Regions from separate parts of the Kitasatospora sp. NPDC048407 genome, predicted to be linked through region 1. Evidence: riboswitches for the same ligand, from Rfam matches in the RefSeq annotation. Region 1 holds a riboswitch; the other holds the start of a gene.
The links. A riboswitch is a leader RNA that binds a small molecule or an ion and turns the genes downstream of it on or off. The one in region 1 is predicted to bind S-adenosylmethionine.

Region 1 (15,268 bases):
TTCGGGTCGCGTCCAGATCCACCGCACCATCGGGGGTGAGGAAGCCGAAGACGAACTCGTCCGCGCCCTCGGCGCGCAGCGCGGCGGTCCGGGTCAGCAGCAGCTCGAGGTCGCCGGGGGTGAAGCCGTCGCGGATGCGGAGCATGACGCGGAGCGGGAGCGAGACGGCGGCGCGGATCGCGGCGAAGTCCTGAACGGTGGGGGTGAGCCCGTCGGCGGCCATGTCGGTGACCAGTTCGAGGCGGTCCGCGCCGCCCGACTCGGCGGCCCTGGCGTCCTGGGCGGTCAGCGCGATCACTTCGAACATTGGTCTAGACATATCCGATAGCCTGCCACATCGGTCCGCCCCGGGCGACCCCCCTCGTCCGTTCGGCCCCGCGTCCTCCTCCGTTCGCTCCCCGCCGGCGCCCGTTCGCCCGCTTCCCTCCCCGTTCAGCCCAGCGGGCCGTTCAGCCCAGCGGGGCAGCGATCTGACGCTCCGTCGGACGGGTGGAGGCGAGCAGTCGGAACACCGCCAGCAGCGCCAGCCCGGTCGCGAGCGCGTAGGGCGCGGCCCGCCACACTCCGCCGAGCTGCTCCCAGAGCGAGAACAGGCTGAACGCGGCGGTCAGCGGCAGCAGCGCGACGCCGAGCGCGGCGGGCAGCAGCCGGTCGCGGGCGGCGAACAGCATCAGCAGCAGCGGGAGCAGCAGCAGCGCGGTCGGCCACCAGCCGTCCATCAGGTAGCGGGTGTCGTAGTAGCCCTGGGCCCGGGTCAGGGCGAATCCGGCGGCCGCGCCGGCCAGGACCAGCAGCCGGTCGGCGCGGCCGCGGGAGTCGCCCGGGCCGGTCGGTGCGACGGCCAGCAGCAGGCCGCCCAGCAGGTAGGGCAGCAGGGCGGTGGCGGAGTACAGGAAGAACCATCCGATGCCGGGTTGCGGGCCGAACAGGTCCAGCGCGGCGTACCCGATCCGGACGGTGCCGAGCAGCGCCACCACGGCGCCGAGCAGTCGGACGGCCCGCCAGGCGCCGAACATGGCGGCGGCGGCCAGCAGCACCGGGACGACGACGAGGCCCAGCACGGCGAGGTTCTCCACCAGTTGGGCCCACGGGAGGTCCGTTCCGGCGTGGGCGGCGCCGGTGATCCCGTACTCCCGCCAGTCGCCGGTGCCGGGCAGGGTGCCGAGGCCGAGCACGGTGCCGGCCAGCAGCGGGGCGGCGGCGACCAGCAGGCGGCCGGGGAGCGCGGTCTCGGTCAGGCCGGTGCGCAGCCGCAGGCCGTAGGTGGCGAGGTCGAGGGCCTCGCGGGCGGTGGCGAGGCGGCCGGAGCCGGCGGTGGTGTCGGCGAACACCTCGGCGAGTTCGGCGCCCCGGTCGCGGCGGTAGCGGGCGGGGTAGAGCGCGAGGGCGGTGCGCAGGGCCATGTTCATGCGGTCGCCCCCCGCGGACGGACGGCGCCGCCGAGGCGGCGCTGCGCCTCGGCGGCGACGGTGCGCAGCCGTTCGGCCTCGGTGGCCAGGACGCCGCGCCCGGATTCGGTGAGGGAGTACGTGCGGCGGGCCCGGCCGTCGACGATCTCCTCGGCGGCGACCTCGATCAGGCCCTGCTGGAGCAGCCGGTCGAGGGCGCCGTACAGGGTCCCGGTGCGGAGCTTCACCCGCCCCCCGGAGATCGCGTCGACTTCCTGGATCAGCGCGTATCCGTGCCGGGGGGCGTCCGCGAGGGCGGTGAGCAGCAGCAGGGTGGGTTCCTGCATGGCGCGTTCAGTCATACGACTACATATATCGCCGACCTGCCTATCCGCGCCATCCCGCGGGGGCGTCCCGGCGCAGCGCGCCGAGCAGGCCGGCCAGCACCGGCAGCGCCAGGGCGAACAGCGCGATGGTGGCCCACGGGACGTCGGCGGGGTTCAGCACGGGGGGTGCGCCCATCTCCCCGGCCACCCGGGAGCGCAGCAGGGCGTACGCGGGGACGAAGCCGCTGATGGTGCCGAGCAGGGCGCCGAGCAGCGAGATCAGTCCGGCCTGGAGCCCGGCGACGGTGCGCCGGGTGCGCGGCCGGGCGCCGATCGCGGACAGCAGGACGCGTTCGCGGCGGGCGTCGTCGGCGGCCAGCGCGGTGGAGACCACGGCCGCGCCGAGCACCACCAGGGCGGCGAAGCCGCTGAGCGCGACCTGCACCACGCTGCTCTGCGGCCGGAAGCCGCGTTCCACGCCGAACTCGGAGTGCGGGGCGAGTCGGGCGACGGTGGCGGCGGCCCGCTGTTCGGCCTTGTCGGCGACGGGCGTGGTGGGCAGCCAGATCGCCCCGGCCGGCACGACCTTCAGACCGAGTCCGCGGATCGTGTCGGGCGAGATCACCAGCGGTGCGTAGCGCTGCGCGGCGGGCCGTTCGAGCAGGACGGCGTCGACGGTGACGTCCTTGGGCTCCATGTTGTTGCCCAGCATCCGCAGCACGGCCTTGCCGTCGTGCAGGTAGGACGGGTCGGTGACCACGGCCTTCCCGGCGAGCAGCGCCGTCTCGGCGGCCTGGTCGCGCACCGCCAGCAGGTTGCGCAGCACCTTGGCGTCGCCGACCACGACCGACCTGGTGACGTCCCGGCCGTAGCGCTGCCCGCCCTCCGCGGACACCACGCTGGAGCAGCCCTCGCAGAACACGTAGTTGGCCTCGTACAGGTCGGCCCGTTCACCGAGGTCCGGCAGGTCCTGGACGATGGCGGTGCGCAGCTGGGGCATGGTGTCGGCGTCGCCGTGCAGGGTGAGCCGGACACTGCCGACGGGCTGTTCGAGCCGGTAGGAGGCGCGGTCCTGGGCCTCGGCACCCGCGGTGTGCACGCCGACCGCGACGGCTCCGGCGACGGCGGCCAGCACGGCGGCGACCGCGGGCCCGGTGCGGGAGCGGTGCCGGGCGGTGTCGCGCAGCGCGAGCCGCGGGCCGACGGGCAGCAGGCGGGCGAGCCTGCCGAGCAGGGCGAGCAGCAGCGGGGTGAACAGCAGCAGGCCGAGTTCGGCGAGCGTGGCGCCGCCCAGCACCGACAGGGTGCGCGTCGACAGTCCGGCGACCACCGGCATCCCGCCGGTCGGGGCGGCCACCGCGCCGTACAGCGCGAGTCCGATGCCGGCCAGCACGACCGCCAGGCCGAGCAGTGGCGTCCAGCGGGCGGAGCGGCGCACCGGGTCACGGTCCGTCAGGCCGTCGAGCACCTCGCGGCGTCCGGCCTGCAGGGCGGGCAGCAGGGCGGCCAGCAGGGCGGTGACCATGCCGACGGCGGCGATCCCCAGCAGGTCGGACGGGTTCAGGGTGAGCCCGCCGAACCGGCTGCCGCCCCACTCCTCGATCCGGGTGCGCAGCACGGCGACCAGGGCGGCGCCGACCACGGTGCCGAGCACCGCGCCAGCCGCGCCGAGCACCAGTCCGCCGCCGAGCACCACGGCCCGGACGTGTCCGGGGCGGCCGCCGGCCGCGCCGAACAGGGCGAGCTGGCGGCGGGCGCGCCGGGCGCCGACCGCGAAGGCGGGGCCGGCCAGCAGCGCGACCTCCAACAGGGCCATCGCGGCGGTGGTGGCGACCGTCATCAACCGGCGTTCGCGGGCGTCCTGCGCGCCGACGGCCTCCTCCACGGCCGGCACGTCGGCCGGCGGGTGGGCGGCGACCTGGCGGCTCGCCAGGGTGTAGCCGTAGCGGTTGAGTTCGCGGACCTGCTCCCAGCCGAGGCTCGCCCCGGCGGGCAGCCGGACCAGCCAGGCGGCCTTGTTGGCGGCGGCCTGCTCGGCGCCCGGGTTCTGCGGGGCGAGTCCGGCGGTGACCTGCGCGGCGTCCAGCTGCTGGTACAACTCGCCGGGGCGGGCGACCAGTTCGGACTTGTTCAGGTCATCGGGGAGTTCGACGGTGCCGGTCAGCGTGAACGGGGTGGACTCCAGGCCGCGGACGGTGACCCGGTCGCCGATCCGCAGGCCGGTGCCGGTGAGGAACGCCCGGGTGGCGGCGGCCTCGTGGGCGGCGGCGGGGGCCCGGCCGGAGACCAGGTTCAGCCGGCCCTGCCAGAGCTCGCCGGTCAGATCGGCCTCGAAGGTGTCGACGGGGGCCAGGCCGTCGTGGGTCTGCACGGACGCCACCGGGCCGGTGCGGGCCGGGATCAGGGTGCTGCCCTTCGGGAGCAACTCGCCGAGCAGCACGGTCGGTTCGGTGCCGATGGCGCGCTTCTGCTCGGGCGTCTGGTTGTCCGGGCGCACCGGCAGGGTGCGGACGCCGTCGGCCGGGAACACCGCCTGCTCGATGCTCCGGCCCGGGTCGTAGGCGCCGATCAGCGCGTCGGAACGGCCCATCAGCCGGTCGGAGCGCTCGGCGGCGCTGAGCTGCCCGCTGCGGTGCACCACGTCCACGCCGGTCGCGCCGAGCACCGGCAGCGCGATCATCGCGACCACCAGGGCGCTGCGGCCCTTGGCCCGCAGGGCGTCGCGGCGCGCCATCCGCAGCACCGCCCGCCAGGCGCTCATCGGCCGGCCCCGGTGCGCTGCGCCGCCTCGCGGAGGTACCGGCCGTCCCGGAGGAACACCACCCGGTCCGCCCAGGCCGCATGCGTGGGGTCGTGGGTGACCATCATGGCGGCGGCGCCGGCGTCGCAGCGCGAACGCAGCACCTGCAGCACGGCCTCGCCGGTGGCCGAGTCGAGCGCGCCGGTCGGCTCGTCGGCGAGCACCAGCCGGCGCTCACCCGCCAGCGCCCGGCCGATCGCGACCCGCTGCTGCTGGCCGCCGGACATGTCCTCCGGGAACCGGTCGGCGAGTTGGGCGATCCCCAGCTCCTCCAGCGCGACCAGTGCCTCCGCGCGGGCGGTCCGGGCGGAGACGCCGTCCAACTCCCTTGGCAGCGAGATGTTCTCGGCCGCCGTCAGCGACGGAATCAGGTTGTACGACTGGAACACGTAGCCGACCGAACGGCGACGCACATCGGCCAGCTTGGCCCGGCTCAGCCCCTCCAGCGGGGTGCCCTCGACCAGCACCCGGCCGGCCGACGGGCGGTCCAGGCCGCCGGCCAGAGCGAGCAGCGTGGACTTCCCGGAGCCGGACGGCCCCATCACGGCCAGGAACTCCCCGGCCCGCACTTCCAGGTCGATCGGGTGCAGGGCGTGCACCTGGGCCTCGCCCCGGCCGTGCACCCGGCCGACTCCCTCCAGGCGCAGCACGGCCTGCGCGCTCGATCCGGTCATGGCTCCCCCTCGGAACAGCGGAACGTCTTGCATACCGAGTATGTATAGCCTCCGAGCGACGACTACTCAAGTCTGCGTCATAAGTCGGTGAACTACATATAGTCTGGATCACATCGCGGGCCGAACCATGCCACCGCACCACCGGCAGGGAGCAGAATGACCGTCATGACCGCATCGCTGTCCGAGCGCTGGCACGCCCTGCTCACGCGCTGCGGCGCCACCGTCGACCCGGAGCCCTACGCCCGCGACCTGCTCGCCCGCTGGGCCGAACCGCAGCGCCGCTACCACACCACCGACCACCTGCGGGCCGTCCTGGACCGGATCGACGAACTCGCCGACCACGCCGAGAACCCGGACGCCGTCCGGCTGGCCGCCTGGTTCCACGACGCCGTCTACCGGCCCGACCGCTCCGAGAACGAAGAACGCAGCGCCGCCCTCGCCTGCCGCGCCCTGCGCGAGGCGGGCCTGCCCGAACCCCTGGTCCACGAGGTCGACCGCCTGGTCCGACTCACCGTCACCCACCACCCCGCGCCCGGCGACCACAACGGCGAAGTCCTCTGCGACGCCGACCTCGCCGTCCTCGGCTCACCCCCCGACCGCTACGCGGCCTACACCGCCGCCATCCGCGACGAATACTCCTTCGTCCCCCCGAACGCCTTCCGCGAGGGCCGCACCGCGATCCTCCACCACCTCCTCGCCCTCCCCGCCCTCTACCGCACCCCCGAGGCCCACGCCCGCTACGACGCGCAGGCGCGGGCGAACATGCAGCACGAGCTCAGCGAGCTGGCCGGGTAGGAGGGCGGGCGCGAAAACTGTGCGGGTGCGAGACCAGGGGCGCGAGCGGATGCGAAACGCCTGCTGTCAGTCGAGCTCCCCCACCGCCGCGACGATCAGACCCTTCTTGCCGCACACCCAGTGCGGATCCGCCCCCAACTCCGGCTCCACGCCCAGCGCGTGCGGGTCGTCCTCCGCCGCACAAGCCGCGCACAACGGCCACCGCCCGTACGACTCCAGCAGCGCGTCCTGCACGTCCTGCGCGATCAGCCCGAGCACGAACTCGCAGCCGTCCGGCCACTGTTCGAGCCACCAGCGGCGGTGGGTGACGGCGTCCTCGACCAGCGAGACGATCGCGGCGTCGGCGACGTCCCGCGCGGTGAGGTCGGCGAGGATCAGCGCGCGGGCGCTGTGCAGGGCGGCTTCGATCTCGTTGCTGGACATCCGCCCATTGTCCCAAACCGCCGCCACAACCCGGAAACGCCGCAAGGGCGGCCTCCCGAAGGAGACCGCCCTCACGGCGTGAGACTGACCGATCCAACCGGTGAGGTCGGATCAGAAGTCCATGTCACCGCCCGGCATGCCGCCGCCGGCGGCCGCGGAGGCCTTCTCCGGCTTGTCGGCGATGACGGCCTCGGTGGTGAGGAACAGCGCCGCGATGGAGGCGGCGTTCTGCAGGGCGGAGCGGGTGACCTTGGCGGGGTCGATGATGCCGGAGGCGATCAGGTCGACGTACTCGTTGGTCGCGGCGTTCAGGCCGTGGCCGGCGGGCAGGTTGCGAACCTTCTCGACCACGACGCCGCCCTCGAGGCCGGCGTTGGTGGCGATCTGCTTGATCGGGGCCTCGAGCGCCACGCGGACGATGTTGGCGCCGGTGGCCTCGTCGCCGTCCAGCTCCAGCTTCTCGAACGCGACACCGGCCTGCAGCAGGGCGACGCCACCACCGGCGACGATGCCCTCCTCGACGGCGGCCTTGGCGTTGCGCACCGCGTCCTCGATGCGGTGCTTGCGCTCCTTGAGCTCGACCTCGGTGGCCGCGCCGGCCTTGATGACGGCCACGCCGCCGGCCAGCTTGGCGAGGCGCTCCTGGAGCTTCTCGCGGTCGTAGTCCGAGTCGGAGTTCTCGATCTCGGCGCGGATCTGGTTGACGCGACCGGCAACCTGGTCGCTGTCGCCGCCACCGTCGACGATGGTGGTCTCGTCCTTGGTGATGACGACCTTGCGGGCGGTGCCCAGCAGGTCGACGCCGGCGTTCTCGAGCTTGAGGCCGACCTCCTCGGAGATCACGGTGCCGCCGGTCAGGATGGCGATGTCGCCCAGCATGGCCTTGCGGCGGTCGCCGAAGCCCGGGGCCTTGACGGCGACGGACTTGAAGGTGCCGCGGATCTTGTTCACGACCAGGGTCGACAGGGCCTCGCCCTCGACGTCCTCGGCGATGATGACGAGCGGCTTGCCGCTCTGCATGACCTTCTCCAGCAGCGGGAGCAGGTCCTTGACCGAGGAGATCTTGGAGTTGGCGATGAGGATGTACGGGTCCTCGAAGCTCGTCTCCATGCGCTCCAGGTCGGTGGCGAAGTAGGCGGAGATGTAGCCCTTGTCGAAGCGCATGCCCTCGGTGAGCTCGAGCTCCAGGCCGAAGGTGTTGCTCTCCTCGACGGTGATGACGCCTTCCTTGCCGACCTTGTCCATGGCCTCGGCGATGAGCTCGCCGATCTGGGTGTCGGCGGCCGAGATGGAGGCGGTGGAGGCGATCTGCTCCTTGGTCTCCACGTCCTTGGCCTGGGCCAGCAGCTGGTCGGAGACGGCGGCGACGGCCTTCTCGATACCGCGCTTCAGGGCCATCGGGTTGGCGCCGGCGGCGACGTTGCGCAGACCCTCGCGGACGAGCGCCTGGGCCAGCACGGTGGCGGTGGTGGTGCCGTCACCCGCGACGTCGTCGGTCTTCTTGGCGACCTCCTTGACGAGCTCGGCACCGATCTTCTCGTACGGGTCCTCGAGCTCGATCTCCTTGGCGATGGAGACACCGTCGTTGGTGATGGTGGGGGCGCCCCACTTCTTCTCCAGAACGACGTTGCGACCCTTGGGGCCGAGCGTGACCTTCACGGCGTCGGCAAGCTGGTTCATGCCACGCTCAAGGCCGCGGCGGGCTTCCTCGTCAAAGGCGATGATCTTGGCCATTAGAAGTGGTCCTCCGGGACACGGTCGACTGCTCGGACCAAGGGGGTGCCCGCGACGGACGGCCCAGGAGAGCGGGGGTCTCGTCCCCTACCGCTTCCGGGGCCTCACCGGCCCGGTCCGTTGTCACTCTCACGCTGTGAGTGCTAACGCCAATGATTAGCACTCGGGGGTGTCGAGTGCAAGCCCATTCGCCGCGCTCCGATGCCCCTCCCGGGAAACCCGCAGGCGGGCCCGGGAACGCCGACAGGCCCGGACCCGGACGCGTCGCGCCGGGGCCGGACCTGCCGGGTCATAGCTGTGGTGTGTGCGGTCTACCGGGCCGTCAGGCGCCGGCGGCGCGGACCATGTCGGCCTGCGGACCCTTCTGACCCTGCGAGATCTCGAACTCGACCCGCTGGCCCTCTTCCAGGGTGCGGTAGCCGTCCATCTGGATCGCGCTGTAGTGGACGAACACGTCCGCTCCACCGTCGACCGCGATGAAGCCGTAGCCCTTCTCGGCGTTGAACCACTTGACGGTGCCCTGAGCCATTCCGAACTCCCCTTGTGCTGTGCTGGCCCTTCAGAGATCCGCGGGACGCGGACCCGGAGGTCTGGAAGGCCGGCCTGTGGGGACTCCCCCCCGCACGGCGCAGCCTCGTGTCGCGGCTGAATGTATCCGGATATGCGCCCTCTGCAACAGGCCCTAATTTCGCGGAAAGTCCGCACCCCACACCGGATATGACGGGTCGAAAGGTATATGGCCCGACAATTGCCACCGGACATAACGGACGTGTCGCCGCAAATCGTCGAAAGAATTCTGACGGCGGCCTGACAGGTCGGGCGGTGAACGGTCCGGCGCATGTCTCAGAGCGCGGGACGGGGACGGGGCCGGCGCGAGGTGCGCTGCGGGAAAATCGAGGATTGGAACGGGCCGTGGCGGGGAACGGCTCCACCGGCACTCTACTCCCCCGCGAACGCGGGAATTCCAGCGACCCGCCAGGTCGGAATCACCGCTGCCCGCGCGCCCGGCCGATGCGCGAAGCCGCCGCCGGGCGGCTCGGAAATCGAATTCCGAGCCCGCGCCCGACGGCGGCGGAGCGAATACGCGGGGCGGCCCCACCGGCCGCCCGGAGCTGCCTCAGCAGCCGCCGGCCACCGCCGGAATGATCGACACCGAGGCGCCGTCCTTGATCTCGGTCTCCAGGCCCTCGGCGAAGCGCACGTCGTCGTCGTTGACGTACACGTTCACGAAGCGGCGCAGCTTGCCGGTGTCGTCCAGCAGGCGGGCGGCGATGCCGGTGTGGTTCGCCTCCAGGTCGGCGATGACGGCGGCCAGGGTGGCGCCCTCGGCGGTCACCTCGGCGGCGCCGCCGGTGTAGGTGCGGAGGATGGTGGGGATGCGGACGGTGGCGCTCATGGGGGTGCTCCTAGAAGAAAGTCGTGGGGGGATCAGGCGGAGACGAGACCGGCGGCGCGGAAGGACTCCAGCGTCGGGCGGATCACGGCGGTCATGCCGGAGTCGGCGACCGCGTCGAGGGTCTTCAGGCCGTCGCCGGTGTTGATCGCGACGGTCTCCTTGCTCGGGTCGAGCTGCCCGGTCTCGACCAGCTTCTTCAGCACGCCGACGGTGACGCCGCCCGCGGTCTCGGCGAAGATGCCCTCGGTGCGGGCCAGCAGCTTGATCGCCTCGACCACCTGCGCGTCGGTGACGTCCTCGACGGCGCCGCCGGTGCGGCGGGCGATGTCGAGCACGTACGGGCCGTCGGCGGGGTTGCCGATCGCCAGCGACTTGGCGATGGTGTCCGGCTTGACCGGCTTGATCACGTCGCGGCCGGCCTTGAAGGCGGCGGAGACCGGGGAGCAGCCCTCGGCCTGGGCGCCGAAGATCTTGTAGGGGCGGTCCTCGACCAGGCCGAGCTTGATCAGCTCCTGAAGCCCCTTGTCGATCTTGGTGAGCTGGGAGCCGGAGGCGATCGGAATGACGATCTGCTCGGGCAGCCGCCAGCCGAGCTGCTCGCAGATCTCGTACGCCAGGGTCTTGGAGCCCTCGCCGTAGTACGGGCGCAGGTTGACGTTGACGAAGCCCCAGCCCTCGCCGGCCGGGTCGCCGATCAGCTCCGAGCAGAACCGGTTCACGTCGTCGTAGTTGCCGTCGATGCCGACCAGCTCGCCGCCGTACACCCCGGCCATCACGACCTTGCCCTGCTCCAGGTCGTGCGGGATGAACACACAGGACTTGAAGCCGGCCCGGGCCGCGGCGGCGCCCACCGCGCCCGCCAGGTTGCCGGTGGACGAGCAGGACAGCGTGGTGAACCGGAAGGCGCGGGCGGCCTCGATCGCGCAGGCCACCACCCGGTCCTTGAACGAGTGGGTGGGGTTGCCGGAGTCGTCCTTGATGTGCAGCTGCGCGGTGAAGCCCAGCTCGCGGCCCAGGTTGTCGGCCTTCACCAGCGGGGTCCAGCCCGGGTTCAGGTTCGGCTTGCCCGCGACGTCGGCCGGGACGGGCAGCAGCGGGGCGTAGCGCCAGATCGACGCCGGGCCGGCCTCGATCCGCTTGCGCAGTTCCTCGGCGTCGTAGCCGGCGTAGTCGTAGGCGATCTCCAGCGGGCCGAAGCACTCCAGGCACGCGAAGCTCGGGCCGAGCGGGAAGCGGGTGCCGCACTCGCGACAGGACAGTGCGGTGGCCGGACCGAGGTCGACGGCGGCAGGTGCGGGGGTGTCAACAGCCATGATGGCGAGGCCCTTTCTCCTCATCTTCCCCGGGACGCGGTCGCGCCCGGGCCGGAATTGGCACCTGTCCCGCCGGGCCTGCTGGGCCGCGCGGGAGGGTTGCCGGGACTTCAACGGGCCGTTCCCTCAGTCCCTCTGGATGAGCTGTATGAAGTTGTGGTCGTACGCTGCGAGCGACCCCGGCGTGCGAAGGTCCGAGCGCAGTACGAAGACTGTAACGGAAGGCCGGTGCGGTCGAACCCCACCGTCCGACAACCGAGACAGAGCGAGACAGGGAGCGAGATCTTGGCCGAGCAGCCCGAGCCCGGGATACTGCCGGAAGTGGCCGACTGGCTGCGCCGCCGGTCCTGGACGGCCACCGACCGGCCGCTCGACCGGCTGCTCGCCGCCAAACGCGCCGCCGGCCCGGCCGGCACCGTCAGCGTGGTGCTGCCCGCCCTGGACGAGGAACCCACCGTCGGCGAGATCGTCACCACCATCCGCACCGAACTGATGGAACGCGTCCCGCTGGTCGACGAACTGCTGGTGGTCGACTCCGGCTCGGTCGACGGCACCGCCGCCGCCGCAGCCGCCGCCGGCGCCCGGGTGGTGCACCGCGACGCCATCCTGCCCCGGCTGCCCGCCGCCCCCGGCAAGGGCGAGGTGCTGTGGCGCTCACTGCTCGCCAGCAGCGGCGCGATCGTCTGCTACATCGACGCCGACCTGCGCGAATTCGACCCGGCGTTCGTCTCCGGCATCATCGGCCCCCTGCTCACCGACCCCGACCTGCACCTGGTCAAGGCCATGTACGACCGCCCGTTCGAGGCCGACGGCGCCGTCGTCCCGGCCGGCGGCGGCCGGGTCACCGAACTGGTCGCCCGCCCCCTGCTCAACCTGCACTGGCCGCAGCTGGCCGGCTTCGTCCAGCCGCTCGGCGGCGAGTACGCGGCCCGCCGCAGCCTGCTCGAACAGCTGCCCTTCCCGACCGGCTACGGCGTCGAACTCGGCCTGCTGGTCGACGCGTTGGAACTGGTCGGGCTGGACGCGCTGGCCCAGGTCGACGTCGGCGTCCGGCACCACCGCCACCAGGACGGCCAGGCCCTCGGCCGGATGGCCGCCACCATCTACCGCACCGCCCTGGAACGCCTCGACCGCGCCCACCGCCTCAAGGCCGACCCCGACCTGGTCCGCCCCCTGCTCACCCAGTACACCCGCACCGCCACCGGATTCACCCCCCGCACCCACCCCGTCCCCGCCGCCGAACGCCCCCCGATGATCACCGTCCCCGAGTACCGCAACCGCTGACCGACGACCCGCGTCCGTCCCGGCATGGCCCCCTCCCCGGAACCCGGACCCGACGCCGAAGCCGAGGCCGGACCCGACGCCGAAGCCGGACCCGAAGCCGAACCCGGACCCGCGTCCGCTCCCGGAAGCACCGGTGCCAACGTCGGCATCGGCTGTCTCGCTCTGCTGCTCGCACCCGTCCTCGGCCTCCTGGTCGAGTCCCGGGTGCTGCGACTGATCGAGGACACCTGGTCCGGCTGCCTGAACATGGCCTGGCAGGTCACCTACGACCTGACCGACGACGCCCGGTTCAACCTGCTCAACTCGTACGAGTGCAGCTACCTGTTCCTGCCGCCCCTCGCCGTCCTGCTCGCCCTGTACCTCGCCCGCCGCTCCCCCTGCCTGCTCACCCGGGCGCTCGCCGCGGCCTTCGCCGCCCTGCTCACCGCACTCGCCGTCGCCGCCGTCGACCTGGAGCACAACCTCACCCCGCCGCGCGGGTGGTACCTGCCCGGGAAGTGCCCGGACGGCCGCCCGCCGTGGCTGCCCGACTTCCTGCCCGCCCGCGACTCCGGCCCGCCGACCGACCATCGCGGCTGACGCCCGCTGTTCACCCGTCGCGGGCCGCGCCGGGTGGTTTGGTCGGCTGGTCGCACGGCAAGGTTGGCTGTATGGCCGATCACGCGTCCGAACGCCCCACGCAGTCCGGAGCCGCCCCGATCCTGGTGGCCTCCAACCGCGGCCCGGTGTCCTTCCGCACGGAGGACGATGGCACGCTGAGCCTCCGCAGAGGCGGCGGCGGCCTGGTCTCCGGGCTCTCCGCGATCGACGACCCGAACGCCGTCTGGGTCTGCGCCGCCCTCTCCGACGCCGACCGCGCCGCCGCCCGGCAGGCCCCCGACGGGCGCCTCGACCGGGCCGGCCACGACGTCGGCGGACAGGCCGTCCGGATGCTGGACATCGATCCGGAGACCTTCGCCCTCGCCTACAACGGCGTCGCCAACTCCACCCTGTGGTTCGTCCACCACCTGCTGTACGACATCCCCACCAAACCCGCCTTCGACGCCGACTTCCGCACCGAATGGGCCGCCTACCGGGCCTACAACACCGCCTTCGCCGAGGCCCTCGCCGCCGAGGCCGCCCCCGGCGCCGCCGTCCTGGTGCAGGACTACCACCTCTCACTGACCCCCGCGCTGCTCCGCGAACTCCGCCCCGACCTGCGCATCGGCCACTTCTCGCACACCCCCTGGGCGCCGCCCGAGTACTACCGGCTGCTGCCCGACGACGTCGCCGCCGAAGTCCTCCGCGGCATTCTCGGCGCCGACCGCGCCGCCTTCCTCACCCGCCGCTGGGCCCTCGCCTTCGCCGACTGCTGCGAAGCCGTCCTCGGCGCGAGCGTCGACCGCGATGTCCTCGCCGTCACGTACGCCGGCCGCACCGCCCGGCTCGGGGTCCACGGCCTCGGCGCCGACGCCGAGTTCCTGCGCGAACGCGCCCACCGGCCCGACGTCGACGAACGCCTCGCCGCCCTGCGCGAAGCCGTCGGCGACCGCCGCACCATCGTCCGGGTCGACCGCACCGAACTCAGCAAGAACATCGTCCGCGGCCTGCTCGCCTACCGGCACCTGCTGCGCGCCCGCCCCGAATGGCACGACCGGGTCGTCCACATCGCCTTCGCCTACCCCTCGCGCACCGACCTCGCCGAGTACCGCGAGTACACCGCCGAAGTGCAGCGGCTCGCCGAGGAGATCAACGCCGAGTTCGCCACCGCCGACTGGCAGCCGCTCATCCTGCACGTCGACGACGACTTCCCGCGCTCTCTCGCCGCGTACCGGCTCGCCGACGTCGCCCTGGTCAACCCCGTCCGCGACGGCATGAACCTGGTCGCCAAGGAAGTCCCCGTCGTCTCCGACCACGGCTGCGCCCTGGTCCTCTCCCGCGAGGCCGGCGCCTACGCGGAACTCGCCGACGACGCGATCACCATCAACCCCTTCGACGTCATCGCCACCGCCGACGCCCTGGCCCAGGCCCTCACCATGCCCCCCGCCGACCGCGCCGACCGCACCAAGCGTCTGGCGTCCGCGGCGACGGCACTGCCTCCGCAGCAGTGGTTCCTGGACCAGCTCCACGCGCTGTAGGGGCGGTTGGGCGCGTAAGCGGGCTTGCGCTTGTCGCACCCCCGCTTACGCGCCCAACAGCTCCGCCAGCTCACTGAGCAGGTCCACCACCCCCGCCGGCCCCGCCACCACCAGGTCCGCGCGATCGGCCAGCTCGCGGACGGGGGCCTCGCCGGTGACGGGGCCGCTGCACACCAGCAGGCCGGGGTGGCCGTCCTTCCGGCGCGACTCGACCTCCTCGTACGCGGCGACGTCCCCGAGATCGTCGCCCGCGAACAGCACCGGCCCGGCTTCCCGTTCGGCGAGGAACTTCCGCAGGGCGACGCCCTTGTCGACGCCGGGCGGGCGCAGTTCGAGGACCATCCGGCCGGGTTCGACCACCAGGCCGTGCCGCGCGGCCAGTTCGGCCAACGGGGCGCGCAGGCGCGCGAGTTCACCGTCGGGGTCGTCCGCCCGCCGGGTGTGCACCGCCAGCGCCCGTCCCTTGTCCTCCACGGACACTCCGCCGGCAGCCTTCAACTCCCCCAGCAGCGAAGGAAGTTCACCCCGGACGGCAGCAACCCCCGGCGGCGCCGGCGCCGCCGTGACGGCACCGGTCCGCGCGTCCCAGCGTTCCGCGCCGTAGTGGCCGAGGACGGTGAGGTGCTCGAGCCCGGCGACAGCCCCGAAGCCGCCGTACGCGGCAGCGGTCGCCGCGGGCCGACCGGTGACGATGACGACCGAGCCGACCAGCGGGGCGAGCGCGGTGAGGGCGGGGACGACGCCGGGGTGGGCGCGGGCCCTCTCGGGGTCGGCCACGATCGGGGCGAGCGTGCCGTCGAAGTCGAGTCCCACGACCGCGGAGCGCGGGTCGGCGAGCAGGCCCGCCAGTCCGGTCCGCCCTGCCTGGGACGTGATCTGCTCAGCAATTCCCATGGCCCCGACGCTACCCGGCCGGGGCCCCCGGTGGGCCCTGATCGCGCCACTACCGGGCGTCACGCCGCCCCTGCCGCACCCGCCGCAGCCGGTTGACCAGGACGGGTGCGTGGGCGAGTGCCTC
Region 2 (12,901 bases), on a different contig from region 1:
GGGTGGCCACGGCGAGGCGGACTCCACCTTCACCACCACGCCCGCGGAGCACGTCGTCAGCGCCGAACTCGGCCCCGACAGCTCCGGCAGCGGCGTCTACGGCGTCGGCCAGCCGCTCACCGTGACGCTGTCCGAGAAGGTCACCGACCCGGCGGCCCGGCAGCAGATAGAACGCGGTCTGACCGTCACCTCGCAGCCCGCCGTGACCGGCGCCTGGTACTGGGTAGACGACCAGAACCTGCACTTCCGCCCGGAGGACTACTGGCCGTCCAACACCACCGTCAAGCTCGCCTACGACCTGCCCGGCATCCGGATAGCCGACGGCATCTACGGCGGCGAGGAGAAGAGTCTGGCGCTGCGGACCGGCGACCGGATCGAGGCGGTCATCGACGCGGGCAGCGACGAGCTGACGTACAAGCGCAACGGCGAGGTGGTCAGGACCATCCCGGTCACCACCGGCAAGCCGGGCTTCGACACCCGCAACGGCGTCAAGGTCGTGCTCGGACAGGAGGCCGACGTCCGGATGAGCGGCGAGACCATAGGCATACCGAACGGCAGCAGCGAGTCCTACGACCTGGACGTGAAGTGGGCGACCCGGGTCACCTGGAGCGGTGAGTACGTCCACGCGGCGCCCTGGTCGACCTGGGCGCAGGGCCGGGAGAACGTCAGCCACGGTTGCACCGGCATGAGCACCGACGACGCGAAGTGGTTCTTCGACAACACCCGGGTCGGCGACCTCGTACAGGTGGTCAACAGCATGGGCCACGAGATGGAGCCGTTCGGCAACGGCTTCGGCGACTGGAACGTGGACTGGGACGAGTACGTCAAGCACAGCGCCCTCGGCAAGCCGGTGAACACGGCGGAGCCGGCGGGCGGGACGAACACCGCACCCGTCCCCGACCTCAGCGCCCCGGCCGCGGGGCGGTAGCGGCACCGCGGCGAGGGCCGCCCGGCAGGAGCACAGGCTCCTGCCGGGCGGCCCTCGTTGTGCCCGTCAGCGGTGGACGGCGTCCAGCGCGGTCAGGACGGCGGCCAGCGCCTCGTCGCGGGTGAGGCCGAGGCGGGCGGTGCGGGCGGCGTACTCGGCGGCGGCGTCGGCCGCCAGGCGGTGCGAGGTGTCGCCGGTGGGGGCGATGGTGGTGCCGGCCCGGCCGCGGGTCTCGACCACGCCGTCCGCCTCGAGTTCGCGGTAGGCGCGGGCCACCGTGTTGGCGGCCAGGCCGAGTTGCTCGGCCAGCGCGCGGACGGTGGGGAGCTTCAGACCGGTCGGGAGCTCACCCGTACGGGCCTGGGCCGCGATCTGCGAGCGCACCTGCTCGTAGGGCGGCGTGGAGGAGAGGGGGTCGATCGCCACGTGCACCCGGTCAACATAACAGGGCGCCGGGCCGGTGCCGGAGAAATATGCCAGAACCCCCACCGGCCGAAGCCGATGGGGGTTCTGACGTGGCGTGACAGCTAGGGATCAGTGGTGGCCGTGGCCGCTGGTGATCTCCAGGTACTCCTCGGAGGTGGGCTTGGCGATCTGGTTGCCCTCGCCGTAGTAGCCCTCGGAGAGCTTCGTCCGGGTCTTGGCGACCAGGCCGGCCTTGCGGGCCACACCGTTCTCGTCGACCTCGGCGGGCAGCTCCAGCGGCTGGGGCTGCTCGTGCGAGGTGAGGGTGTGCAGGTCCTTCTGCGACAGCGGCGTGTGGACCTCGACGAACTCACCGTGCGGCAGGCGCTTGATGATGCCCGACTCGCGGCCGTGCAGCACCTTCTCCTTGTCGCGGCGCTGCAGGCCGAGGCACCAGCGCTTGGTGACGAAGAAGGTGATGACCGGCACCACGAAGAAGCCGACCCGGACCATGTAGGTGATCGTGTTGATCGACATGTGCAGGTGCGTGGCGAACAGGTCGTTGCCACCGCCGACCAGCAGGACCAGGTACAGCGAGATCCAGGCCGCGCCGAGCGCGGTACGGACCGGAGCGTTGCGCGGGCGGTCCAGGATGTGGTGCTCGCGCTTGTCGCCGGTGATCCAGGACTCGATGAACGGGTAGACCGCGATCGCGACCAGGACCAGCGGGAAGATCATCAGCGGGATGAACACACCCAGGTTCAGGGTGTGGCCGCCCCAGACGGAGATCTCCCAGCCCGGCATGAAGCGGATCAGGCCTTCGGCGAAGCCCATGTACCAGTCGGGCTGGGCGTCGGTCGACACCTGGTCCGGACGGTACGGGCCGTACGCCCACACCGGGTTGATGGTGGCGACCGCCGACATCACCGCGATGATGCCGAACACCAGGAAGAAGAAGCCACCGGCCTTGGCCATGTAGACCGGCATCAGCGGCATGCCGACGACGTTCTTCTCGGTCTTGCCCGGGCCCGCCCACTGGGTGTGCTTGTGGTAGAAGACCAGGATCAGGTGCGCGACCAGCAGGCCCAGCATGATGCCCGGGATGAGCAGCACGTGGATGGTGAAGAAGCGCGGGATGATGTCGGTGCCCGGGAACTCGCCGCCGAACAGGAACATCTGGATGTAGGTGCCGACGATCGGCACCGCCAGGATCGCGCCTTCCATGAAGCGGATACCGGTACCCGACAGCAGGTCGTCCGGCAGCGAGTAGCCGAAGAAGCCGTCGAAGAAGCCCAGGCACAGCAGCAGGAAGCCGAACAGCCAGTTGATCTCACGGGGCTTGCGGAACGCGCCGGTGAAGAAGACGCGCATCATGTGCACGAACATCGCGGCGACGAAGACCAGCGCGGCCCAGTGGTGGATCTGGCGGATCAGCAGACCGCCGCGGATCTCGAAGCTGATGTCGACCGTGGAGGCGTAGGCCTCCGACATCCGGATGCCGTTCAGCGGCAGGTAGGAACCGTGGTAGACGGTCTCCGCCATGCTCGGCTTGAAGAACAGCGTCAGGTACACACCCGTGAGGATGATGATGATGAAGCTGTAGAGGCAGATCTCACCGAGCATGAAGGACCAGTGGTCCGGGAAGATCTTGCGCAGGTTGGCCTTGGCCAGGGAGTAGATCCCCAGCCGGCCGTCGACCCAGTCCGCAGTCGCCTCGGCCTTGTTGGCGGGCTTGGCGCGCGTGCTGGCCGGCTTGGAGGCACCAGTGGTGGTGCCGCTCGCGGTGCTCATCGCTTGCGCTCCCAGTAACTCGGGCCGACGGGCTCGTCGAAGTCGCCGGTGGCGATCAGGAAGCCCTGCTCATCGGTGGTGATCTTCAGCTGGGGCAGCGGGTGGCCGGCCGGGCCGAAGATGACGCGAGCGCCGTCCGCCAGGTCGAAGGTCGACTGGTGGCAGGGGCAGAGCGCGTGGTGGGTCTGCTGCTCGTACAGCGAGATCGGGCAGCCGACGTGGGTGCAGATCTTCGAGTAGGCGAGGATGCCCTCGAAGCCCAGGCCGGCGGACTTGGCGTCCTTGATGTCCTCCGGAGCGATCCGGACGAGCATCAGGGCGTCCTTGGCGATCTGCTGCTGGAAGGCCTCGTCCGACTCCTCCAGGCCGTGCGGCTTGGCGAAGGTCAGCGAGCCCTGAATGATGTCCTCGGGCTTCATCGGCTGGTCGGTGTTCATGTTGACCAGGCGGATCGGCTTGGCCGGGGTCGCCTCGACCCAGCCGGTGTTGAGGAGCTTCTTCTCCGGCAGCGGGCCGAGGTCGCGCAGCAGCACCACACCGGACAGCGGCACCAGGGCCATCGAACCGATCAGGGTGTTGCGGATCATCTTGCGACGGCCGAAGCCGGACTCCGCGGCACCGGTCTTGAACTGCTCGATGACGTCGTTGCGGACCTCGTCGGAGGCCTCGATCGGGTGACGCTCGGCCGGCAGCTCGTGGTCCGACATCAGGGTGCGGGCCCAGTGGACCGCGCCCGCGCCGATGCAGAACAGCGCCACGCCGAGGGTCATGCCCAGGGCGAAGTTGAGGGCGCTGACGTGACCCAGCGGGAAGATGTAGACGAGCTTGTCGGCGTCGATCGCGGCGTAGGACGCGATGAAGCCGACGGTCGCCAGCATCGACACCACGAACATCAGCGACACCTGGCGCTCGGCCCGCTTGGCGGCCCGCTCGTCGATGTCGGTCCGACGCGGCTCGTGGGCCGGCAGGCCCGGGTCGGCGAACGGGTCGTCGTGGGAGACGACCTCAGCGCCGTGGGAGGCGTCGTGCGCCTCCGGCAGGTTCTCTGACATGTCGTGGCTCATGACTTCTTGGCCTTGGTGGTGTGGGCGGCGACCCAGATCGCGATCGCGATCAGCACGCCGATACCGAAGATCCAGGCGAACAGGCCCTCGGTGAAGGGGCCGAGGCTACCCAGGGCCAGACCACCGGGGTTCGGCGCGTTGTTGGTGTTCTGGACGTACGCGATGATCTCGCGCTTCTGCTCCTCCGGCATGGTGGTGTCGGGGAACGAAGGCATGTTCTGCGGGCCGGTCTGCATGGCCTCGTAGATGTGCTTGGAGTCCACGCCCTCAAGGGACGGGGCGTACTTGCCGTCGGTCAGCGCGCCGCCCTTGCCGGCGAAGTTGTGGCACTGGGCGCAGTTGGTGCGGAACAGCTCGCCACCCTTGGCGACCTGCTCGGCGTTGGTGACCTTGTCCTCGGACGGCTGGTACTGCTCCGTGGTCGGAGTGACCGGGCCCGGGCCCAGCGACGCCACGTAGGCGGCCAGCTGGTCGATCTCGGACTGGGCGTAGACGGTCTTCTTGCGCGGGACCTGCGCGCCCGGCTGCTGGGCCGGCATGCGGCCGGTGCCGACCTGGAAGTCGACAGCAGCAGAGCCGACGCCGACCAGCGACGGACCGTCAGAAGTGCCCTGGCCGTTCAGGCCGTGGCAGGAGGAGCAGCCGACGGCGAAGAGCTTCTTGCCCTCGTCGATGGCGAGCGACTGCGAGGAGCTGTCGGCCTGCGCCTTCTCGGCGGGCGCGAAAGCGGCGTACAGCCCCCCGGTGGCCGCCAGGGCGAGAAGTAGAACGACGACCGCCGCCAGTGGGTGGCGCCGTCGTGCGGAGAGCTTTTTCACGGAATAACCCCGGTGTCAGGATCTGGTCGGCAGCAGCCTGCCCCCGACTCCCATGCGTCGGAACGACGCCGGGTCAGGGGCGGGGCGGCTGTTACTTGATCAGGTAGATGGTCGCGAACAGGCCGATCCACACAACGTCGACGAAGTGCCAGTAGTACGACACCACGATCGCCGCAGTGGCCTGCTCGTGGGTGAAGCGCCGCGCCGCGTAGGTCCGGCCGAGGACCAGCAGGAAGGCGATCAGACCACCCGTCACGTGGAGTCCGTGGAAGCCGGTGGTCAGGTAGAACACCGTGCCGTACGGGTCGGAGGACAGCGAAAGGCCGTCCTTCTTGACCAGGTCGGTGTACTCGAAGATCTGGCCGCCGATGAAGATGGCGCCCATCACGAAGGTGACCACGAACCAGGAACGCAGCTTCTTCACGTCACCGCGCTCGGCGGCGAACACGCCGAGCTGGCAGGTGAGCGAGGAGAGCACCAGGATCGTGGTGTTGACCGAGGAGAAGGGCACGTTGAGGGCATGGGCCTTCTCGTGCCAGAACTCGGCGCCCTTGACCGAGCGGAGGGTGAAGTACATCGCGAACAGGGCCGCGAAGAACATCAGCTCCGAGCTCAGCCAGACAATGGTTCCCACGCTGACCAGGTTCGGCCTGTTGACCGCTCCGTGCGCGTGTCCGGTTTCTGTTGCTGTTGCTGTCGCCACGACGGACATTATGTCGGTCCCTTATTCCGTCTTCACGCCGGGGGGTCTCCCTCGGAGTGTCCGGTGCGTGCGGTATGCCCGCCTCGACCCCGGTCCGTTTTCTGACGGTTGTTCGGACCGGGTGGGCGAACTGGGCTGCCGGGGTGAGCCGGTGGCGCGGCGGCTTGAGCGAGATCGCGTCGGGGTCTCTTCAGGACGGGCCCGCCGGAGTAGCATCCGTCCCAGGACGTGGTCCGGGTCACACTGGGCCGTTCGGCCGGGGGCCGCGCGCAGTCGCGGTCCGCGCGAACACAGTGGACACATATAAGAGGACGAGCACCAGGAAGCAGGGGACATGGCGCAGCACTCCGACGAGACGCTCACCGTTCTCGTCTACAGCGACGACCGCAACACCCGTGAGCAGGTGACCCTCGCTCTCGGCCCCCGCCCCGCCGGGGACGTCCCCGCCCTGGAGTACTTGGAGTGCGCCACCGCCCCCGCGGTGCTCCGGGCCCTGGAGAAGGGCGGCGTCGACCTGTGCGTGCTGGACGGCGAGGCGGTGCCCGCGGGCGGACTCGGCCTCACCCGGCAGCTGAAGGACGAGATCTACGGCTGCCCGCCGGTGCTGGTGCTGATCGGCCGCCCGCAGGACTCCTGGCTGGCCGCCTGGAGCCGGGCCGACGCGGCGATCTCGCACCCCGTCGACCCGGTGGCGCTGGCCGACGCCGCGACCACGCTGCTGCGGGCCCGGGTGGCCCGGCGGGCACCGGCCGCGCGCTGACGCTTTCCGGCAGGTGTCTCAGCCGGCGTCTCAACTGGAGAGAAGGGGACGGCAAGTAAGGGCGGCCGTCCCCGCGCGCTCGATAGGCTGACTCCATTCCTCTGCGACAAGACGAGAGCTGGAGACGGCCATGGTGAACGTGCACTCTGCGAACGGCGGTAGCGACCCCGCGCAGGTGGTTCGCTCCTGGCCCGACCTCCTGATGGCCCTGATGCGCGGCGAGGACCTCGCCCAGGCCGACACCGCCTGGGCGATGGACCGGATCATGAGCGGCGAGGCCAGCCCCGTGCAGGTGGCCGGCTTCCTGATCGCGCTGCGCGGCAAGGGCGAGACGGTCGAGGAGATCTCCGGCCTGGTCGAGGCGATGTACGCGCACGCCGTGCCGCTGGACATTCCCGGGCCGGCCGTCGACATCGTCGGCACCGGCGGCGACCGCGCCAAGACCGTCAACATCTCCACCATGTCGGCGGTGGTCGCCGCGGCGGCCGGCGCGAAGGTGGTCAAGCACGGCAACCGGGCCTCCTCCTCGGCGTCCGGCTCCTCGGACGTGCTCGGGCGGCTCGGCATCAACCTGGACCTGTCGGCCCCGCGGGTCGCGGCAGTGGCCGAGGAGGTCGGGCTGACCTTCTGCTTCGCCGCCAAGTTCCACCCCTCGATGCGGCACACCGCGCAGGCCCGCGCCGAACTCGCCGTCCCCACGGTGTTCAACATCCTCGGCCCGCTCACCAACCCCGCCAAGGTCGGCGCCCACGCGGTCGGCTGCTTCGACACCCGGCTGGCCGGACTGATCGCCGGCGTGCTGGCCCGGCGCGGCGGGCAGGGACTGGTGTTCCGGGGTGACGACGGGCTCGACGAGCTGACGATCACCACCACGTCGCACGTCTGGGTGATCCGGGACGGGCAGGTGACCGAGACCCAGTTCGACCCGCGCGAGGTCGGGATCGAGCTGGTCGGGATCGAGGCGCTGCGAGGCGCGGACGCGGAGTTCAACGCGGCGGTCGCGCGGCGGGTGCTGAACGGGGAGCGCGGGCCGGTGCGGGACGCGGTGCTGCTCAACAGCGCGGCCGCGCTGGTGGCGCTGGAGCTGACGGACGCGCCGCTGGGTGAGCAGCTCGCGGCGGGGATGGTGCGGACGGCTGCGGCGATTGACTCCGGGGCGGCGGGGGAGTTGCTGAAGCGGTGGGCGGAGGCTACGCAGTAGCGGGGCCTTGAACCAACGGTCCGTCCGGGGAGGGGAGTTGCTCCTGCCCGGGCGGATCTTTCCGCTTGTGTGTGGGGGGCTGGTCGCGCAGTTCCCCGCGCCCCTGATGGGGCCAATGTGACCGAGTGTCAGGGGTGGGGCGTCCACGTTCTGGACGGGGGTTGAGGTCGTGGGCTGCTCGTGTATGGTCTTGCGCAGGTCATGAGTGGCAGCGCCAAGCCCCAGCTTGCTGTCCGGCAACCCTCCGTCCGTGGCGGGGTGCCCTGGGTGAGGACCGGGCTGCGTGGCGATCCGTCTGCGCGGCAAGCGCGGACTTCCGGTTGATGCACCCCGGGGTCCTTACCCTGTGGAGGAGTGCATCCATGTCTGTGACCGCCGAGATCTGTGAGCCGTTGGCCGTGCTGGGCCAGGACGTCGAGGTGCCGTTGGCGTCGGGCGAGAAGGTCGGGTACGCGGCGCTGGACTACGCGGCGAGCGCGCCGGCGCTGGCCCGGGTGTGGGAGGACGTGGCGGCGTACGCGCCGTACTACGGGTCGGTGCACCGGGGGGCCGGATACCTGTCGCAGCTGTCGACGGACCTGTTCGAGCAGAGCCGCCGGACCGTCGAGGAGTTCCTGGACCTGCGGGACGGCGACCAGGTGGTGTTCACCCGGGCGACCACCGACTCGTTGAACCTGCTGGCCGGTGCGGTGCCCGTCGGGACCGAGGTGTTCGCGTTCGAGACCGAGCACCACGCTTCGCTGCTGCCGTGGCGGCGTGAGGGATTGACGGTGCGCTACTTGCGGGCGCCGCGTTCGCACGGCGAGGCGGTGGCCGCGCTGGAGGAGGCGCTGCTGGGGGCGGCCGGGGGGCCGAAGCTGTTCTGCGTGACCGGGGCGTCGAACGTCACCGGCGAGCTGTGGCCGGTCAGGGAGCTGACCGAGGTCGCGCACCGGTACGGCGCCCGGGTGGTGCTGGACGCGGCCCAGCTGGCGCCGCACCACCGGGTCTCGGTGCGGGAGTTGGACGTCGACTGGATCGCGTTCTCCGGCCACAAGCTGTACGCGCCGTTCGGTGCCGGCGTGCTGGCCGGGCGGTCGGACTGGCTGGACGCGGCGGAGCCGTACCTGGCCGGTGGCGGGGCGAGCCGGACGGTGGCCCGGGAGCTGGACGGCTCGGTGGCGGTGGAGTGGCACACCGGCCCGGCCCGGCACGAGGCCGGTTCGCCGAACGTGATCGGCGCGTACGCGATCGCCTCGGCCTGCCGGGCGCTCACCGAGGCGGGCTTCGAGGAGCTGGAGGCCCGGGAGCGGGCGCTGGTGGCGAAGCTGACCGAGGGCCTGGCGGCGATCCCCGAGGTGCGGGTGCTCAGCCTGTTCGGTGAGGGCTCCGACCGGGTCGGCGTGGTGTCCTTCGTGGTGCGCGGCTGGAACAGCTCGCACTTCTCGGCCGCGCTGTCCGCCGAGTACGGCATCGGCGTGCGGGACGGGCTGTTCTGCGCGCACCCGCTGGTGCGGACGCTGCTGGGCGGGGAGGACGCCGCGCCCAGCCAGTGCGGGGCGCCCGAGCCGTCGCTGCCAGGGGAGCGCAGCCTGAACGCGATCCGGGTCAGCTTCGGCGCCGGCACCCCCGTCGAGCACCTGGACCGGTTCCTGACGGCCGTTCGGGACCTGGTGACCGACGGCGCGCGGTGGAGCTACCGCAACGAGGGCGGGCGCTGCGTCGCGGACACGCGGCAGCGCTGAGCGGCTACTCGCCCAGGCCGAGCGAGAACGCGGCCTCCAGGTCGTGCTGCGAGTAGGTGCGGAAGGCGATGTGGGTCTCGGTGTTGGAGACGCCCGGGACCTTGTTGAGGCGGCCGGGGATCACGTCGGCCAGATCCTCGTGGCCCCGGACCCGCACCATCGCGACCAGGTCGTAGGTGCCGGTGACGGAGTAGACCTCGCTGACGCCCTCGATGGCCGCGATCGCCTCGGCGATCTCGGGGATCCGGTCGACGCTGGTGTTGATGAGGACGATCGCGGTGATCACTGAGCAACTCCTGTTCGAGAAGGTGCGCCAAGGGTATCGCCCGCCGGACGGGCGGCCCAGGCGAACAGCCAGCCCGTCACGAAGCCGATCACATGCACCAGATAGGCCACCCCGCTGCCGCCCGAACTGACGGACCAGCCCTGCAGCGCGAACCACAGGCCGAGCACCAGCCAGGCCGGGAAACGCAGTGGCAGGAACAGCAGAACCGGCACCAGCACCGTCACGCGGGCTCTCGGCCACAGCCGCAGGTACGCGCCCAGCACCCCCGCGATCGCGCCGGACGCGCCGACCAGGGCGCGCATCCCGTCCGCGGTGTGCGCCTCGGCCACCGCGTAGCCGTAGGTGGCCAGGTAGCCGATCGCCAGGTAGCCGACCAGGAAGCGCACCCGGCCCAGCCGGGCCTCCACGGCCGGGCCGAAGACGAACAGGAACAGCAGGTTGCCCAGCAGGTGCAGCCACCCCGCGTGGACGAACAGTGAAGTGAGGACGGAGAGTTCGGGGATCTTGGAGGGGGTCGGCGGCAGCGCGCAGCCCGGGGTCGCCGGGGCCAGCGAGGACAGCTGGGAGGCCGTCAGGGGGTGGCCGCTCAGCAGCTCGGCGGGCACCGCGCCCCAGCGGTGCTCGTAGCGCTGCTCGGCGCAGATCCGGGCGTCGCCGCTGCCGTACACCGGGTTCAGACCGGCCGGGCCGGCCACCAGGACCAGCGCGGACAGCGCGATCAGCAGGTGGGCGACGACCGGGGTGCGGGCGGTCCCCCCGGCCGTCGGCGAACCGGCCCGGGCGGGGGCGGAGAGCACCATGCCGATGAGCATTCCTCGGGGGCGCACTCGCGACACCGGGCGCTGCTCCGGACGGGTGAGCGTCCGGGCTGTGGACCGGTGATCCGGCCGCCGCGGCACAGGCAATAGGGTGGAGGCCCGTAAACGGGGACCAGCCGAGAGGGACCACTGATGACCATTGCCGCGCCGACCGCCGAGACCCGCTGGCGCTGCACCCTGTGCGGCAACCTCACCCGCTTCGACGTCACCCGGTCCTCCCGCGTGATCGACTTCGTGCACTTCGACCTGTCCGGCGACTCCAAGGTGGAGGAGACCCAGGTGCTCTCCGAGACCATCGAGTCGGTGCGCTGCCGCTGGTGCAACGCCGTGGACCAGGTCGAGCTGGTCGCCCGCCCGGGCGCCGAGGAGCCCGAGGACGGCGGCCCCGCGCAGGGCTGACACGCTTCCACCGCCCCGCGTCCCCGTCCGCGCCCCGGACCGGGGCGCGGGGCGGACTCGTCGGCGGGGTGCTGTCGGTGCGGCACGGTAGACGGGACAATTGCAAGCAGCGGCGGACACCAACGCCCCCGGCACCCGCCGGGGCCCGCCCGGATCAGGATCGGAGCCGAGAACAGTGGCGGAGGCAGCGAACGCGCCCGCGGGCACGGACGGGACCGCGCACGCTCCGGTCCATGAGGAAATCGGCCCGGTCGAGGCCGGGTCGGTCACCGAGGCCGGGTCGGTCACCGAGGCCGGCGGCGACATGGCCGGCCGGGCGCTGCCCGAGGGAGTGCGCCGCCGGGTGGTGGGCATCGCCTCCGACGCGCTCGGCGGCATCGCCGCCGGCGAACTGCCCGCCGCGCTGCGCCCGTACGCCAAGTTCACCGCCGCCCGGCGGGCCAAGTACGCGGCCACCGCGCTGGCCGCCGCGCTGGAGTCCGACCCCGCGTTCCGGGTGCGGATAGCCGAGCGGCTGCGGCTCGGCCAGCCGGACCTGGTGCGTGCCCTGGAGGCGGGCACCGTGCCGGCCGCCGCCGACCCGATGGACGTGGCCGCCGCCGCCTACCTGGTGCGGCCCACCGGCTGGGCCCGGCTGGTCGAGGAGGCCGGGGAACAGGCCGAACGGGTCGACGCCGAGGGCGTCGCCGCCGAGGCCGCCCGGCTGGCCGAGAAGCTCCACGAGGAGCTGGCCGAGGCCCGCACCACCGCCCGCGCCGAACTCGAGCGCCACCGCGCCGAGTCCGAAGGGGTGCGCCGGGAGGCGGACTCGCTGCGCAAGAAGGTCCGCTCGCTGGAGGCCGACACCCGCCGCGCGCAGGCCGAGAGCCGCCGACTGGCCGCCGAACTGGAGGCCGCCCGGGCCGCCGCCGCCGCCGAGCGCGGCGCCGCCGAGATCGAGGCCCGCCGGCTGCGGCACCGGGTCGCCGAACTGGAGGCGGCCGTGGAGACCGGCCGGCGCACCGCCCGGGAGGGCCGCAGCGTCGAGGACATGCGGCTGCGGCTGCTGCTGGACACCGTGCTGCAGTCCGCGCAGGGCCTGCAGCGGGAGCTGGCGCTGCCGGTGACGGCGCTGCGCCCGGCCGACCTGGTGGAGGCGGTGGAGCCCGGTTCGGCCTCGCCGCACGACGTGGCCCGGCGCGGGCTGGCCGAGGACGACCCGGCGCTGCTGGACCAGCTGCTGGCCATCCCGCAGGTCCACCTGGTGGTGGACGGCTACAACGTGACCAAGACCGGCTACCCGCAACTGCCGCTGGAGCAGCAGCGGTTGAGGCTGCTGGGCGGTCTGGCGATGCTGGCCCAGCGGACCCAGGCCGAGGTGACCTGCGTGTTCGACGGCCAGGACCTGGACGTTCCGGTGATCATGGCCCCGCCGCGCGGCGTCCGGGTCCGGTTCAGCCGGACCGGGGAGACCGCGGACGAGCTGATCCGCCGCCTGGTGCGGGCCGAGCCGCAGGGCCGGCCGGTGGTGGTGGTGTCCGCCGACAAGGAGGTCGCGGACGGGGTGCGCAAGGCCGGCGCCCGCCCGGTGGCCTCGGTTCTGCTGCTGAACCGCCTGTCGCGCAGCTGACGGGCGCTCAGCGGTGTTGGGGCGTCCGGAGTGTGTCGGTGTGGTGAAGAGGGGCGGAGAAGTGAATCCGGGAGCCCCCCGGGAGTGGACGCGGAGGCAGGGACTTCACTAGGGTCTGGCGTCAAACCTATATTCCGGACTATCGCTCTAACGGGTGAGTCCAGAGGAAGAAGGAGCACCGCCTTGGCCTCCCACCGCCGTCCCAAGCAGCCGAGTCGCGCCCGGGTGACCGTGCTCACCGCTGCCGCCGCGACCGCGGTCGCCCTGTCGGCCCAGGTGAGTGCGCACGCCGCGCCGGCCCAGCCGAACAAGGACGAGATCAAGGCGCAGGTCGACAAGCTCATGGAGGAGCAGGAGCAGGCGGCCGAGAAGTACAACGGCGCCAAGGAGCAGGC

Region 2: another riboswitch for S-adenosylmethionine. It lies ahead of ACGFWJ_RS32110 (aminotransferase class V-fold PLP-dependent enzyme); the one in region 1 lies ahead of thrC (threonine synthase).

What each region holds. Positions count from the first base shown of each region.
Region 1 is NZ_JBICXW010000003.1:68,207-83,474, reverse strand. It holds gene ACGFWJ_RS08500 (copper homeostasis protein CutC) at 1-319, opposite strand, end outside; gene ACGFWJ_RS08495 (hypothetical protein) at 450-1,409, opposite strand; gene ACGFWJ_RS08490 (PadR family transcriptional regulator) at 1,406-1,750, opposite strand; gene ACGFWJ_RS08485 (ABC transporter permease) at 1,776-4,475, opposite strand; gene ACGFWJ_RS08480 (ABC transporter ATP-binding protein) at 4,472-5,188, opposite strand; gene ACGFWJ_RS08475 (hypothetical protein) at 5,354-5,983, shown strand; gene ACGFWJ_RS08470 (hypothetical protein) at 6,050-6,406, opposite strand; gene groL (chaperonin GroEL) at 6,518-8,140, opposite strand; gene ACGFWJ_RS08460 (cold-shock protein) at 8,463-8,669, opposite strand; gene ACGFWJ_RS08455 (MoaD/ThiS family protein) at 9,258-9,536, opposite strand; gene thrC (threonine synthase) at 9,569-10,849, opposite strand; SAM riboswitch class I at 10,867-10,995, opposite strand; gene ACGFWJ_RS08445 (glucosyl-3-phosphoglycerate synthase) at 11,159-12,133, shown strand; gene ACGFWJ_RS08440 (hypothetical protein) at 12,158-12,712, shown strand; gene ACGFWJ_RS08435 (trehalose-6-phosphate synthase) at 12,784-14,250, shown strand; gene otsB (trehalose-phosphatase) at 14,296-15,144, opposite strand; gene ACGFWJ_RS08425 (DUF3263 domain-containing protein) at 15,194-15,268, opposite strand, start outside.
Region 2 is NZ_JBICXW010000026.1:74,370-87,270, reverse strand. It holds gene ACGFWJ_RS32150 (Ig-like domain-containing protein) at 1-928, shown strand, start outside; gene ACGFWJ_RS32145 (GntR family transcriptional regulator) at 995-1,360, opposite strand; gene ACGFWJ_RS32140 (cytochrome bc complex cytochrome b subunit) at 1,463-3,124, opposite strand; gene ACGFWJ_RS32135 (Rieske 2Fe-2S domain-containing protein) at 3,121-4,176, opposite strand; gene ACGFWJ_RS32130 (c-type cytochrome) at 4,185-5,006, opposite strand; gene ACGFWJ_RS32125 (heme-copper oxidase subunit III) at 5,098-5,718, opposite strand; gene ACGFWJ_RS32120 (hypothetical protein) at 6,044-6,469, shown strand; gene trpD (anthranilate phosphoribosyltransferase) at 6,600-7,670, shown strand; SAM riboswitch class IV at 7,868-7,985, shown strand; gene ACGFWJ_RS32110 (aminotransferase class V-fold PLP-dependent enzyme) at 8,033-9,394, shown strand; gene ACGFWJ_RS32105 (Lrp/AsnC ligand binding domain-containing protein) at 9,399-9,680, opposite strand; gene ACGFWJ_RS32100 (rhomboid family intramembrane serine protease) at 9,677-10,480, opposite strand; gene ACGFWJ_RS32095 (hypothetical protein) at 10,631-10,897, shown strand; gene ACGFWJ_RS32090 (NYN domain-containing protein) at 11,202-12,506, shown strand; gene ACGFWJ_RS32085 (NlpC/P60 family protein) at 12,690-12,901, shown strand, end outside.